Regions from separate parts of the Paenibacillus borealis genome, predicted to be linked through region 2. Evidence: riboswitches for the same ligand, from Rfam matches in the RefSeq annotation. Region 2 holds a riboswitch; the other holds the start of a gene.
The links. Region 2 has a riboswitch for glycine ahead of gcvT (glycine cleavage system aminomethyltransferase GcvT). Riboswitches for the same ligand answer to the same signal wherever they lie in the genome.

Region 1 (3,412 bases), 520 kb from region 2:
AATGGGTGTTCATGCTGCCGATGACCGCAGGAGAGCTGGGGCTTGGCATCTGGCTGCTGTTCAAAGTCCCGGCTGTGCGTGTTCGCGTTCAAGCCGCTTCTTAATCCGGCTGAGCGATTCCGGTGTCATCCCGAGATAACTGGCCAGCTGATGCTGGGGGACGCGGCTGATCAATCCTGGTCTCCTATGCAGCAGTGCCTTCAGGCGGTCTTCGGGGGATGCCGCAATGAAAGCGGCGAATTCCGCCTGCACCTGCCCGAAATTCTCCTCGATCATCCGGCGTGTCATCAGCTCCAGCTGCGTATGTCTGGCGTACATGTCCTGCTCGGTATCCAGTGCACCGACTACCAGCACGCAGTTCTCCAGACAAGTCAGGCTGTATTCGGAAGAGGCCTCCTGCTTATGAGCATTGAAGATGGCAATCGCCTGCTCTTCTGTGTAGAAGTTGGAGGTAATGTCACGGCCTGCAACGTCAACGCTGTGCTGCCGCACGCATCCCCGCAGCACGAAATAGCATTTGCCCGGAACCTCCCCCTGTCTAAGCAGAACGGTTCCCTTGCTGTATTCCTCAACAAGAATCTCATCCAGAATAGCCTGCTGCTCTCCTTCACTGAGGGAGGTTAGCCGGGTCATATATTGGAGTAACAGCTGCTTCACGTTCCGCACATCCTTTATTGGCACTCGGGCTTATTTACTCCCTATTCTACTACAGCTGGCTGCCCTCCGGGTTGCTCACAGCAGAATAGCCGCCGGTACTAGTATCCTGATCACTCTTCTCCTTCTTACTTCTCATGGAATACAAGATGAACAACAGGATGAACCAGAGCGGGGTGAACAGCAGCGCCGGACGGGTCTCCTCTGCGAACAGCATAATGACCAGAATGGCGGCAAACAACGTCAATACCGCATAATTGATGACCGGTGTGAACGGTGCTTTGAATGTGGACGCGGCATGTAAGTCCGGGCGGTTCTTCTTATACTTGATATGACATACGAGCACAACACCCCACACCCAGATGAAGCAAATGGCGCTGATCGTTGTAACGATGCCGAAAGCCTGACCCGGAATAAGCTTGCTGAGCAGCGCCCCGGCCGAGATCACAAGCGTTGAGATAAATAAAGAGTTCGCAGGCACATGATTTCTGTTCAGTTTGCCGAGCTGCGGGGAGGCCTGATCCCTTCTGCTCAGATTATAGAGAATCCGGCTCGTGGAGAACATCCCGCTGTTGCAGGCGGAAGCCGCTGAGGTTAGGACGACGAAATTAATAATCCCCGCAGCAACCGGAATCCCGACCAGACTGAAGGTTCGCACAAAAGGACTTTCAGCCGCACTGAGCTGGGTCCACGGGTTAATGCACAGCAGGACGAAGAGCGCGCCTACATAGAAGAAGAGAATCCGCAGAGGAATCTTGTTAATTGCCGACGGAATATTTTTCTCCGGATCTGCTGTTTCTGCTGCCGAGACACCCACAAGCTCCACACCGACATAAGCGAACACAACCATCTGGAAGGAAAATAAGAAGCCTTTAACACCGTTCGGGAATACGCCCCCGTGCTCCCAGAGATTGCGGACCGTTACCGAGCCTGCATCTGTCTTGAATCCGATGACCAGCAGAATAATCCCCAGACCGATTAAGGCAAGAATCGTGACGACTTTGATTAGCGCAAACCAGAATTCGAGTTCGCCGAAGCTTTTGACTGTTAACAGATTGAGTCCTAACAGAATAATCAGGCAGATGACGGCCGGTACCCACTGCGGGATATCGAACCAGTACTGCACATAGACGCCCACCGCAATCACATCCGCCATCGCCGTCATAATCCAGCAGAACCAGTAGGTCCAGCCCGTAATGAATGCAGCCCGCGGCCCCAGATAGTCTTCAGCAATGTCTGTAAAAGATTGATATCCCGCTTTGGAGAGCAGCAGCTCACCCAGCGCCCTCATCACAAAAAATACGGATATCCCTACAAGTAAATACGTGATCATAATGGACGGGCCGGCCTGCTGAATCGCTTTGCCTGATCCCAGGAATAACCCTGTACCAATCGTGCCGCCGATGGCGATAAGCTGTACATGCCGGTTAGCCAAATCTCTCTTTAATTCTGTCTGTGCCATTGCCTTTTCCCCCTTAATGTGTACAACGCTTTGCTGCCAAGAAACACAAAAAGAGATTGGATATCATCCAATCTCCCGGTTCATAAGAATATCAAAATAAGCTACCTGCCCCGCTGATCGTAATTAATCAGCATGACAAATACAAATTCCGTACTCTTCTGTCCTTTTGCCTGAGATTGTGAACCCTTCGGCGCTGCGGAACTCCGCAGTCTCTCCAGAAGCTGCTCCTGCTATAGTGTGATCCATAGCAATCATAGCTCGTGTGATGTATTAAATTGGTGAAGCGTTAATGCATTCTGATATTCTAACATATTACTCGGCATGTGAGTATTGAACAGTGATAAAAGTCTCCTGCATTATATGTCCGCCTAGGAGTGTCTGTATGCGCCCCTGCACTGCAGCGTCATAAATGTTGTACGTATTGCAACTCGGATGCGCAGAACCTCGGGTGTTCGGGAGGATTGTTGTATGAAATACAAGAATTTCCCCGCTAAACCGCATGCAGGAAGAGAAATGCTGCCTTTTGTACAACAATATTGGATTTGGGCCGATATGCCGGGGGAATTGTTGTATTATGTGCAAAAAAAGCGGACAGGCAATAGCCTATCCGCTCATTTGATACGATATTATTCCGCTATTTACTTAATGATTACATAATCCAGGCCAACCAGCTTGGCATAGGTAACGATCTGATCTGTAGTCAGATTGAGGGATACCACGGTGTGGTGGCCGCCGCCGTTCTCGATCCACGCTTTAATTCCATCCTGGAAGTTAGGCTTCACCTGCCAGAGCACTCGTGCCACTGGAAGGTTCGGAGCAGGAACCGTCGGCTCAAAGGCAGTAACTTCGTTAATCAGCAGCTTGTAATGAGTGCCGAAGTCAGCCATCGATACAACGACGCCTTCGCCCGCTTTGCCGTCGAATACGAGACGGGCCGGATCTTCACGGTCGCCAATACCCAGCGGAGACACAAGCACCTTCGGCTTGTTGCTTGCCAGGCTCGGGTCAACCTCAAGCATGTGGGACTGCAGAATCGCTTCCTGGCCGGCAGCCATTTCATAGGTGTAATCTTCCATGAATCCGGTGTTCAGGTTATGGCTCATCACTTTCATCAGGCGGTCCAGGGCTGCTGTCTTCCAGTCCCCTTCGCCGGCGAAGCCGTAGCCTTGTGCCATCAGACGCTGAACCGCCAAACCCGGAAGCTGCTTCATGCCGTGCAGGTCTTCAAAGTTCGAAGTGAAGGCATTGTAATTTCCGGCATCAAGGAAGCGTTTAAGGGCGATTTCGTAGCTGGCC
Region 2 (3,412 bases):
TTGTCCTGCGGCAGCTTCAGGAGGAAGAATAACACGTATCCGCAAGCGAATCAGCTCAGAGATCAGCAGATGAGAAGGCACGGCAACCATTTGCTAATATAAGGAGATTGAACGCTATGCAGACTACAAACGGAACGACACCGGATGCCACCCGTTTTCTCTATTTTCTGCGGCAGCTGGTTTCGCTGATCATGATTGTTTTTGCTCAGGGAATAATTACCTTCTTCATTGGTTTATTATCTGTATTCATGATGTTCTTCTCCTCCAATTACTTCTGGGGGGACTTGGCTCATGTTTATCCACCCGATAAACTAATGTATATAGGCATTGACTTCCTCATGGCCGGCGCAGCCTTTGCCTTGCCTTGGCTCGGGGTCTGGTGGATGCTGTACGGGTTGTCCGAGGATGGACGTATCCGCTGCTTCCCGCTCCTTCTGCTCTTTGCTTACTTGACGTTTGTTATCCTCTTCCTGCAGATTAATCCGGTCTATAACCCGGAAGCCATGATCCCTTCCTCCGCCGGAGAATCCACATTTCTGGTTTGTATGGGTATGTCTGCCGTGGTGCTTTTCCCGTTTTATTCGGCTGGTGTGTATTACTTCGTGCTCAAACCCAATGCCCGTCCCAGAAAAAGATACCGGTTTCTATTGCTGTGCCTTATCTTTGCCGTTGCTGGCCTGGCTCTATTGCCCGCCCTTTGGCACTTGGCTCCCAGCATTTATCCGGGGCTGCTTAGCTTTCCGGAATGATACGTAAAGACAAAAAGACAGACCTCTCACATTAGTGACATCTAATGTAACAAGAGAAGCCTGCCGTTTTTAGCCGGTTAGTACATCCAGTTAAACCATTTATTCTAAAATCCGAGTACATAAACGCTTGAAACTATTCCCCAACCAATTCCTTATAAGCAGCCGCATCCAGCAGGCCCGACACTGCATCCGCGAACTCAACATCTAGCTCCAGCTCAAAAATCCATCCCCCGCCGTAAGGCTGGTCGTTGATCAGTTCCGGGCTGGATTCGAGTGCGTCGTTGATCTTGGTAACCTTGCCGGATACCGGCGAGTACAGCTCTGACACTGTCTTAACGGACTCAATGCTGCCTACGCTGTCGCCTGCGGAAATGGCTGCACCGACTTCCGGAAACTCTACAAACACGATGTCGCCCAATAAATGCTGCGCATGATCCGTAATCCCCACACGTACTACGCGTCCTTCACCCTGCTGTGCCCATTCATGCTCTTCGCTGTATAGCAGGTTGTCCAACACTTCACTCATTTCCAAGCCGCCTCTTTTCCACATTTGGAGTTCTAAATTTAGTTATAGCCTAAGTTATGACCTTGCCTAATGTCAATATAACTGACAGGAAAATTAAATTTGTCATCTTTTTGACGTTTTTTGATTGACAGCGTGCTTGTAAACCCGGTTTAATGGAGTCAGTAGAAAAACATATCGTTTGCGAATGATGGCATAGGGAGAGACTGACCCTCAGGGGACAGCGCCGAAGGAGTAAGCCCGGGATGGGTGAATCTCTCAGGCAAAAGGACCTTTGCCGGACGCATCTCTGGAGAGCATCCACAGCCTGCAATGCAGGAAACGGATCACCAACGGGGAAACCTGCGGGCAGGATAGCAGGGTAACTCTCAGGTACAAAGGACAGAGCGAAAGTCAATTTATGCGACTCGTGCATAATGGCTTTCGCCTGTCCTTTTTCTCATGTAATCAGACCAAGGGAGTGACAAGATGGAGTCTTTGAGAAGAACGCCTTTTTATGATCTCTATGCCGCTTATGCGGAGTCCAGATGCATTGATTTCGGCGGCTGGGAGCTGCCGGTGCAGTTTACAGGCATCGTTAAGGAGCATGAAGCGGTCCGCCAGCAGGCCGGACTGTTCGATGTATCGCATATGGGGGAATTCATGGTTGACGGAAACGGCGCTGAAGCCTTCCTGCAGCAGATGACCACCAATGATGTCAGCCGCCTTGCAGACGGCGCGGCGCAGTATACCCTGATGCTCTATCCGGGCGGCGGAGTGGTTGACGATCTGCTGGTGTACCGCCTGGGCCATGAACGCTACATGCTCGTCGTGAACGCATCCAATATCGACAAGGACTTCCAGTGGCTGCAGGAGCATCTCACCGCTGAATTCAGCGGTGTCAGCCTGAAGAATGTCTCGGATGAGACGCTGCTGCTCGCGCTGCAGGGTCCGCTGGCTGAGACGATTCTGGCCGAAGTGACCTCTGCCCCGCTCGCAGAGCTGAAGCCCTTCCACTTCATCGAACACGCCGAGGTCTGCGGCGTATCTGTACTGCTCTCCCGCACCGGCTATACCGGTGAGGACGGCTTCGAGCTGTACGCCCCCGCCCACACAGCGGCTGCACTCTGGAACGGTCTGCTAGCCGCAGGCGCACCGCATGGCCTGACTCCAGCCGGACTCGGCGCACGCGACACGCTTCGCTTCGAAGCCAAGCTGCCGCTGTACGGCCAGGAGCTCTCGGCGGATATTACCCCGCTCGAAGCGGGTGTCCAGTTCTTCGTGAAGCTGGACAAAGCGGATTTCATCGGCCGTGATGCCCTGCTGAAGCAGAAGGAAGCCGGCCTGCCGCGCCGCCTGGTAGGACTTGAAATGATCGACCGCGGGATTCCCCGCTCCCATTATCCTGTATATGCAGACGGTGTGAAGATCGGTGAAGTCACAACCGGCACCCAATCCCCAACGCTGAAACGGAATCTCGGACTTGCCCTGCTGGATGCTGCCTATACTGAAATCGGCACAGAGGTGTATGTGGAGATCCGCGGCAAGCAGCTGAAGGCTGCCGTGATCAAAGCACCGTTCTACAAAAAGAGCCAAGGAGTGAAGCCGTAATGAAGCACCGCTATCTGCCTATGACGGAGCAAGACCGCGCAGAGATGATGGAAACTGTAGGAATTCAATCTATCGATGAGCTGTTCGCAGATATCCCGCAGTCTGTCCGCTACCAGGGAACGATGCCAATGTCCGGTCCGCTGGACGAATATGCGCTGCTGCGCCATATGAAGGGTCTGGCTGACAAAAATGCCGACTTTGATACCCACGCCAGCTTCCTCGGTGCCGGACTCTATGATCACCACATTCCGGTTGTCATTAACCATATTATTTCCCGTTCGGAATTCTATACCGCCTACACCCCTTATCAGCCGGAAATCAGCCAGGGAGAGCTTCAGGCAATCTTCGAATTCCAGTCCTATATCTGTGAGCTGACCGGCATGAAGGTCGCTAATGCCAGTATGTATGACGGCGCAACGGCCTTCTCCGAAGCAGCCGTGCTTGCCGCAGGCGCCACCAAACGCAAGAAGCTGATTGTCTCCCGTACAGTTCACCCGGAAGCCCGCCAGGTACTGCGCACTTCCGCCAATGCCTGGGGCCTGCAAATCGT

Region 1: it holds a riboswitch for glycine, as region 2 does, so the genes downstream of both, PBOR_RS34135 (amino acid permease) here and gcvT (glycine cleavage system aminomethyltransferase GcvT) in region 2, are expected to answer to the same signal.

What each region holds. Positions count from the first base shown of each region.
Region 1 is NZ_CP009285.1:8,016,063-8,019,474, forward strand. Features, by position in the region: gene PBOR_RS34125 (DUF4386 domain-containing protein) at 1-104, shown strand, start outside; gene PBOR_RS34130 (Crp/Fnr family transcriptional regulator) at 61-633, opposite strand; gene PBOR_RS34135 (amino acid permease) at 707-2,116, opposite strand; glycine riboswitch at 2,265-2,344, opposite strand; gene PBOR_RS34140 (hypothetical protein) at 2,585-2,773, shown strand; gene araA (L-arabinose isomerase) at 2,755-3,412, opposite strand, start outside.
Region 2 is NZ_CP009285.1:7,499,444-7,502,855, forward strand. Features, by position in the region: gene PBOR_RS31920 (flagellar motor protein MotB) at 1-32, shown strand, start outside; gene PBOR_RS31925 (hypothetical protein) at 117-749, shown strand; gene gcvH (glycine cleavage system protein GcvH) at 883-1,275, opposite strand; glycine riboswitch at 1,460-1,556, shown strand; glycine riboswitch at 1,560-1,659, shown strand; gene gcvT (glycine cleavage system aminomethyltransferase GcvT) at 1,741-2,862, shown strand; gene gcvPA (aminomethyl-transferring glycine dehydrogenase subunit GcvPA) at 2,862-3,412, shown strand, end outside.